Regions from separate parts of the Mesorhizobium sp. B4-1-1 genome, predicted to be linked through region 2. Evidence: riboswitches for the same ligand, from Rfam matches in the RefSeq annotation. Region 2 holds a riboswitch; the other holds the start of a gene.
What was found. Region 2 has a riboswitch for cobalamin ahead of bluB (5,6-dimethylbenzimidazole synthase). Riboswitches for the same ligand answer to the same signal wherever they lie in the genome.
Positions count from the first base shown of each region.

Region 1: another riboswitch for cobalamin. It lies ahead of FJW10_RS13425 (CbtB domain-containing protein); the one in region 2 lies ahead of bluB (5,6-dimethylbenzimidazole synthase).

Region 1 is NZ_VFTH01000008.1:63,189-67,153, reverse strand. It holds gene FJW10_RS13440 (DUF2934 domain-containing protein) at 1-313, shown strand, start outside; gene FJW10_RS13435 (PilZ domain-containing protein) at 524-904, opposite strand; gene FJW10_RS13430 (histidine phosphatase family protein) at 946-1,518, opposite strand; adenosylcobalamin (AdoCbl) riboswitch at 1,604-1,747, shown strand; gene FJW10_RS13425 (CbtB domain-containing protein) at 1,748-1,957, shown strand; gene FJW10_RS13420 (CbtA family protein) at 2,120-2,860, shown strand; gene FJW10_RS13415 (hypothetical protein) at 2,912-3,496, shown strand; gene FJW10_RS13410 (DMT family transporter) at 3,562-3,965, shown strand, end outside.
Region 2 is NZ_VFTH01000003.1:96,293-100,257, reverse strand. It holds gene FJW10_RS05235 (TetR/AcrR family transcriptional regulator) at 1-119, shown strand, start outside; gene FJW10_RS05230 (hypothetical protein) at 249-1,232, shown strand; gene bluB (5,6-dimethylbenzimidazole synthase) at 1,334-2,065, opposite strand; cobalamin riboswitch at 2,108-2,285, opposite strand; gene FJW10_RS05220 (histone deacetylase family protein) at 2,402-3,328, shown strand; gene FJW10_RS05215 (exodeoxyribonuclease VII small subunit) at 3,332-3,583, shown strand; gene FJW10_RS05210 (DUF2277 domain-containing protein) at 3,629-3,895, shown strand; gene FJW10_RS05205 (pirin family protein) at 3,905-3,965, shown strand, end outside.

The DNA.
Region 1 (3,965 bases), on a different contig from region 2:
TCGGACCGAGAAGATCAGGCAGCGTGCCTATGAGATATTTCAACGCGAGGGCGGTATCCTCGGCAATCACGAACGGCACTGGCAACAGGCCGAGTTGGAGATCGACCGCGAGGCGGCCCTGCCGCTGACAGCGGACGATGCTCTGCCCGAAACGCGCGAGATCGACAGCGCCGATGTGCTCACGGTGGAGGCGCTTGCCATGCGCACCGGCATTTCCGGCGATGAGGCGCAGGAACTGCTCGACCGGCTGGGCAACGACCGCGCGGCGATCGAGCAGGCGGCGCGGAGTCTGAAAGCGAAGGGGCGGAGTTGATCCATATTAAATCGAGCGCGAGTTGAGGTGGGAAGCACGGCCTGCAACAGGTAAGCGAGCAGCGCCACCCAAACGGCTGTCCTGCTCATTCGCAAATCCCTGCTGGTCCGGCAGTGGACGCGCTCGCGGCGGCTGCGTTCCCGATATGCCAGGTTGCACGTCGCCTTGGGCAGGATCAAATCAGGAATTGCTGAGCGGCGAGCCCGCGTATCAGTCTTTCGGCGCGTTGCTGTAGAGCGCCACGCCGATGCGGTCGTTGCGCCGCCACCGCACCCAAGCGCGATAGGCCGTATCGTCGGCCGGGACCTCGAGCAGGAAGCGGTCTGGGATCTCCACATCGGCGCCGATGCGCAATTCCGCACCTTGCTCGTGCTGATTTCTGACCGAGCAGCCGATCCTAACGCCGGCGGCGATGATCGTGGCTTCCTTGAGCACGAATTCGCGCGCATGAAGACGGCGCTCGGTCTCGGGAAAATTGGCCATATCCGACGGGCTCCTCAGGCAAGGCTCTCCTCGCAACCGGGCAGCACCATAGCAGCGAGGCGTTTCCGTTCCGTTAGCAATCACTGAAACGCGGAACGGCAGCTTCATAGGCCGACCGCGTTCATCGGGATCTTTCACGCCCAGAGGGTTCAACCAGAGACGATGACACCGCTCGCATGCAGCACCCAGCGGCGGCCGTCGCCGCGGAACTCGGTGAGCGACAGCGGCTCGATGTCGATCTTCCAGACCGAGGAAAGCGGCGCGCCCAGAACATGCACCATGGCCGCGCGGATCGGCAGGGCGTGCGTGAGCCCGATGGTATGACCGCTCTCGGAAGCGAGGCGCTCCATCAGCGCGGCGCCGCGCCGGGCGACGGCGGCAAGCGATTCGCCGCCATGGGGCGCCGCGTCCGCATCGGCGAACCAAGCCGCCATGCCTTCCGGATCCTCTGCCTGCACCTCCTCGAAGCCTTTGCCGGCCCAGCGCCCGAAGTCCTGCTCACCAAGCAGCGGCTCGACCGTCGCCTCGAGGCCGAGCGCCTCGGCCGTCTGCCGCGCGGCAAGCGCCGGACTCGTCCAGACGCGGTCGGCGCGGCGCAGCGAAACGGCCAGCGCAGCGGCGCGGTCGATGGCTTGCGGCTCCAGCCCCTCGTCACTCGGAAAGCGCCTCTTGCGCATGGACCGCGTCGCGCCGTTTGCGATCATCGTAAGGCGGGCGAGCATCCCAAAACTCCCTGGTCCAGTGAAATTTCGGCCGCGCGAAGCCGTGTTGGCCATTACATGTCGTTGACAGGCGAACGAAGTGCTGACAAGTGTTTTAGCGCTATACGGGATTGGAAGCCGGTGCGAGTCCGGCACGGTCGCGCCACTGTGATCGGCACCAGCCGAAAGTCAGGCCTTATTCCGCAGCATTGTTCGATCAACGGGACGCAGTATCCCACGGGAGGTCAATATGTCCGACACCACCTTCGCCCCCAGCTACGGTCCGGTTGCGATTCCGGTTCGCGAGCTTCTGCCCTGGGCCATCTTCGCCGGCCTGCTGTTGATGCTGGCGATCTATTTCGTCGGGGCGGAAGAAGGCGCGACGTCGCTGATCCGCGGCACCTATGTGCACGAATTCGTGCATGACGGCCGCCACCTGCTCGGCTTCCCCTGCCACTAAGACGGGGTCAGCATCGCTGAACTCGCTTCGATTCTGGTCTAACGCGATTCCGGACGGAAAACCGGCACGCAGTTTTCCTGGAATTGCTGGGTTGGTTTAACGCTATTCCGGACGGGAAAACCGCTACGCACTTTCCCTGGAATTGCTTAGAGGGTTAACGACATGGTCGGAAAACTTTTGCTGCGCGGCATGCTTGTCGGGCTGGTTGCGGGGATTCTGGCATTCGCCTTCGCCCGCGTCTATGGCGAGCCGCAGGTCGACAAGGCGATCGCCTTCGAGGAACAGCAGGCCCAGGCGGCCGGCGAGGCGCCGCAGCCCGACATGGTCAGCCGGGTCACGCAGGCCGGCATCGGTCTCGCGACCGGCGTGCTGGTCTATGGCGCCGCCCTCGGCGGGCTGTTCTCGCTGGTCTTCGCCTATGCCTATGGCCGGCTGGGTTCGCTTGGGCCCCGTGGCACTTCGGCGCTCATAGCGCTGCTCGGCTTCCTGGCGGTGATCGTGGTGCCCAGCCTCAAATACCCGGCCAACCCGCCCGCGGTCGGCAATGCCGAGACCATCGGCTACCGCACGGAATTGTTCTTCATCATGATCGTGGTCTCGATCGCGGCGATGGTGGCGGCGGTCGGCCTAGCGCAGCGGCTGTGGACCCGGCTCGGCGCCTGGAACGCCTCGATCGTGGCTGGGCTGGCCTTCCTCGTGGTCTTCGCGCTGGTGAAGGCAGCCCTGCCCGACATCAACGAAGTACCGGAGAACTTCTCGGCGACGGTGCTGTGGCAGTTCCGCGTCGCCTCGCTCGGCATCCAGCTTGTGCTATGGACCGTCGTCGGGCTCGGCTTCGGCGCGGTTGCCGAGCGCGTGGTCGCGGCGCGCGACCAGCGCAGCCCTGCCCGCCGCTTCGCCTGAAATCCGATGCGTCGGCCGCCACGGTTCCTTGCCCTGGCGGCCATTTTCTTTTTGGCAACCGCCCTTTCGATCATGACGGCGGTAGCACCCGCCGAAGCGCATAGCGGATCCTTCGCCCCGCCTCCTCCCGGCATCCAGATCCCGAGCCTGACCCACGGCCAGATGGCCGTGATCGCGCGCTACCGCGGCGAGATCCTCGAGCTCGCCCAGCGCCAGACCGCGACCGACCCGACCTTCCGGCGGCTCTACAATCACGGCAATCTGCAATTCACCTATTGCCTCTGGGGCCTGATGCCGGGCAGCCTCGGCGACGAGGAGAGCCCCTTCAACGAATGCAGCCACGCCTACCTCGCCACCGCCAAGGCGCTGCTCACTTATATGGCGACGATGCCCTCAGCCGAACGCAACGCGAAAGCACTAATCTCCGATATCGACGCCGACATGGTGCGCAGCGGCGCGTCGTGGATCCTGTGCCAGTATAGCGGCGAGGCCTTCAGCACCGGCGCCGTCGTCGAGCCCAGATGGCGCGACATGGTCTTCCACCTGCCGAGCCTCTGCGTGCTGCTTGCCACGATGGCGGCGCTCGTCGTCGCCGCATGGTCCATCTTCGGCACGCCGCGCGCCCGCGCGGCCTAGCCGAGCGCTGCGCGCCGGCGTAAGCATCGGCAATTGTCCGGTTCCCGGATTCGCAGCCGCCAGCCATGTTCGCCCCCGAAGCCTTCGCCGTCACCGCCGCCTTGTGCAGCGCGCTGAGCTCCATGTTCCTGAGCGAGCTCAAGGGCCGCGTTCCCCTGCTCCAGCTTGCCCGCTGGCAGATGCTCGCGACCTTCGTGATGACCGGCTCGGTGTCGTTGGCGATCGGCGGCTGGCACACGATCGGACCAAGGGAGTTCTGGCTGCTTGCCGGATCGGGCTTCGCCGGCATCAGCATTGCCAGCACGACCTATTTCGCCACCATCTATTCGGTCGGCCCGCGTATCACGGCGTTGCTCTTCTCGCTTACCTCGCCTTTCGCCCTGGCGCTCGGCTATCTCGTGCTCGGCGAAACCATCAGCCGCTGGCAGGCGCTGGGCGTGGCGCTGGCGCTTGCCGGCATCGTGCTTGC
Region 2 (3,965 bases):
ATGGCGCCAGCAGCCAGGCCGCGCAGCGCATCGCCAATTCGAACGATCCCGAAGCGACGTCGAAGAAGGTGATCGCGGCGTTCAAGCAACTGCTCGAAGGCTTGCGCAAGAGGGTTTGACGGCACGCTTGGGTAACCAAGCATAGGGTTGTGCACCGGTTTCGGATCGGTGCAACCCTGCCGCGATTGACAATCAATAGGGCGAGCGCATCCTCCCCGGCCATTCTCTGAAGGTGTGGGGTTCGGGGCATGTGGGACTTCAGCATCGGCAGGTCGGTGTCCATCATGATACGGACGTGGCTGTTCATCGTCTTTCGCATGATCGTCTATTTCGGCATCACGGTAGCCTACATCATGGCGACCGGCACGGGCGCCAGCGTCGGCTACGGCGCCGGTCACATCTCGACCGATCCGGACGGCCCGATGTCCTTCGCGCTCTGGGGCGGCGTGGTCGGCTTCGGGGTCGTCTCGATCGCTGTCTACTGGATCCGCGAATACATCCTCTATGTGCTGAAGGCGGGCCATATCGCCGTCATGGTGCATCTGATCGACGGCCACGATGTCCCTGACGGCCAGAACCAGATCGCCTATGCCAAGGAAGTGGTCACCCAGCGTTTCGCCGAGGCCAACATCCTTTTCGTCGTCGACCAGCTGGTCAAGGGCGCCATCCGCGCCATCACCGGCCTGATCGGCGGCATAGCCGCCTTCCTGCCGATCCCGGGTCTGAGCGGCCTGGTCGGCTTCATCAACACCATCATCCGTATCTCGCTGACCTATGTCGACGAGATCATCCTCGGCTACAACATCCGCATCAAATCGAGCACGCCTTTCGAGACGGCCAGGCAAGGCGTCGTCCTCTACGCCCAGAACGGCAAGCACATGGTCAAGAACGCCGTCTGGCTGGCGGCGATCATGTGGGGCGTGTCCTTCGTCATCTTCCTTTTGATGCTGGCGCCCGCGGCCGCGATCCTCTGGGTCATGCCGGGCCAGCTTGCCGGCTGGGCTTTCGTGCTGGCCATCGTCTTTGCCTGGGCCTTCAAGGCGGCCTTCATCGAGCCCTTCGCCATTGCCTCGCTGATGCAGGTCTATTTCGCAGCCATCGAGGGCCAGGTGCCCAATCCCGAATGGGACCCCCGGCTGGCCGAGGCCTCGTCCAAGTTCAGGGAACTGCGCGACAAGGCGCTGGGCTCCTTCGGCGGCGGCTCGCGCTGGGATACGCCCCGGGCCGCCTGATCAGGATTTCGAAGGACGGCCTAAAGCGCGTCGCGTCGAAACGGATTCACGCGACGCGCTTTAGGTCGTTGCTTGATGCATGTCGTTGTCGCAAACCGAGGTCACTTTTGCGCGACATGCATTAGCCTTGCGATCGCCGATTTGAGCGGCGCCTCGCCGGCGCCGCGAAAAGTCTCGCTCATCACAAGCTCCGGCAGCGATAGGCGCTTTCCCCAGCCATGCGCCTCGAGGTCAGGCTTCGGCGCGAAGGCAGAGACGCGGCCGACGCAGAGATAGGCGATCGGCGTCACATGTTCCGGGATCGACAAGAGCTGCTTCAGCGCTTCCGTCTCGATGATGCTGACCCAGCCGACGCCGACACCCTCGGCCCGCGCCGCCAGCCAGAAATTCTGCACCGCGCAGACGGTGCTGTAGAGGTCCATCTCCGGATTGTGCCAGCGCCCGAGCGGCGAATCCTTCGACCGCTGCCGGTCGCAGGTGATGCACAGATTGAGCGCGCTTTCGCAGATGCCCTCGAGCTTCAGCTTTCGGTACAGCGCCTGCCGTTCCGCCTCGATCGCCGGCAGCTCCTGCTCGCGCGCGGCGAGGAACAGGTCGCGCACCTGCCGACGCCTGCCTGCATCGCGGATGACGATGAAGTTCCACGGCTGCATGTAGCCGACCGACGGCGCATGATGCGCGGCGGTGATCAGCCGCGCCAACACGCTGTCGTCGAGATCGTCGGGGACAAAATGGCTGCGCACGTCACGCCTGGTGAACATCGCCCGATAGACCGCGTCGCGCGCCAATTGGTCAAAGTCGTCGCCGCTCGCGGCGATCGCTGCTGCCGTCATCGCTTTTCCCCTTGCGACAAGCAATTTCCCGCCTGACCAAGCGGAAAACCATGTCTGCCGGGCCGGTCTTCTGGCTCGGGATCCTCCCGCATCCGGCGCCTTCCCGTCATCGACAGTGGCTTTGCCGGCGCGGTCCCCCTCACAGCGTTGGGCACGCCACGGAGTTCAACCGTGTTCCCGATTCTCCCGCGTCGCGGGCACCAGGCAGCGAGGAGACTTTACAGCGTAGCCTAAGCCGCGCCAATGGCGCCAGCGACACGGGCTGGCGCAATTTTCCCCAGCCATTCGGCTTTCCAAACATGGTCATCCGCGCCGCGGGTGCCTAGATTAGGCGCCATGGCCACCCGTCTCTACACGCATCCGATCTTCCTGGAACACCTCACGCCGCCCGGCCACCCCGAGCGGCCCGACCGCCTGCGCGCCATCGAACGCGTGCTCGACGACGACGCTTTTTCGGCGCTCGACCGCGTCAAGGCGCCGGAAGGCGATGAGAAAACGATCCTCTATGCGCATCCCGAGGATTTCGTCGAGCGCGTGCGCGCGGCGATCCCTGAGAACGGGATCGTGTCGATCGACGCCGATACCAGCGCCAGCCCGAAAAGCTGGCAGGCCGTGGTGACGGCGATCGGCGGCGCCAACGCGGCGGTGGACGACGTCTTCGAGGGCCGCGCGGCAAACGTCTTCGTCGCCGCCCGTCCGCCGGGTCACCACGCCGAAAAGACCACCGCGATGGGCTTCTGCCTGTTCAACACGGCCGCGATCGCCGCCCGCTACGCGCAGAAGAAGCATCAGGCCGAGCGCGTCGCCATCGTCGACTGGGACGTCCACCACGGCAACGGCACGCAGGACATTTTCTGGGACGACCCGTCGGTGCTCTATTGCTCGACGCACCAGATGCCGCTTTATCCCGGCACCGGAGCGAAAAGCGAAACCGGCGCCGGCAACATCATCAACGCGCCGCTCGCGCCGCAGACCGGCAGCGACCTGTTCCGCGACGCCTTCCTGTCGCGTGTGCTGCCGTCCATCGATGCCTTTGCGCCGGACCTGATCATCATTTCAGCCGGCTTCGACGCGCACCACCGCGATCCGCTGGCCGAGATCAATCTGACCGAGGACGATTTCGACTGGGCAACCGGGCAATTGATGGAACGCGCCGGCCGCCACAGCTCCAACAGGCTCGTCAGCCTGCTTGAAGGCGGCTACGATCTGCAGGGACTGGCATTTTCAGTCGCCGCCCATGTCGGGCGGCTGATGAAGGGATAGGGTATGGCATTGGAAGACAATGAGGACGTCAAGGCGATGAGCTTCGAACAGGCGCTCGACGCGCTGGAGAAGATCGTCGATGATCTTGAGCGTGGCGACGTCCCGCTCGACCAGTCGATCAAGATCTATGAGCGCGGCGAAGCGCTGAAGGCGCATTGCGACCGGCTGCTGAAAGCGGCCGAGGACAAGGTCGAGAAGATCAGACTGTCGCGCGACGGCAAGCCGGTAGGAACGGAGCCGTTGGACGCAGAGTAATTTGGACGACGGTGAGGCAGACAAAGCAGGTAAGGAGTTCAAGCTATGTGCCGCAACATCAAGACCCTGGCCAATTTCGAGCCACCGGCGACCAATGACGAAGTGCATGACGCAGCGCTGCAATTCGTGCGCAAGCTGAGCGGCTCGACCAAGCCCTCCAAGCGCAACGAGCATGCCTTCCACCATGCGGTCGAGGCGATCACAGCTATCGCGCGCGAATTGATCGATTCGCTCGAAACCAACCAGGAACCGCGCAATCGCGAGGAAGAAGCTGCCAAGGCGAAGGCCAGGTCGGCGCTGCGTTTCGCCTGAGGATCCGACATGAGCTTCTTTCCGGGAAACGATCCTGAACCGGGCGATGCCTTCGCCTGCGACCAGATCG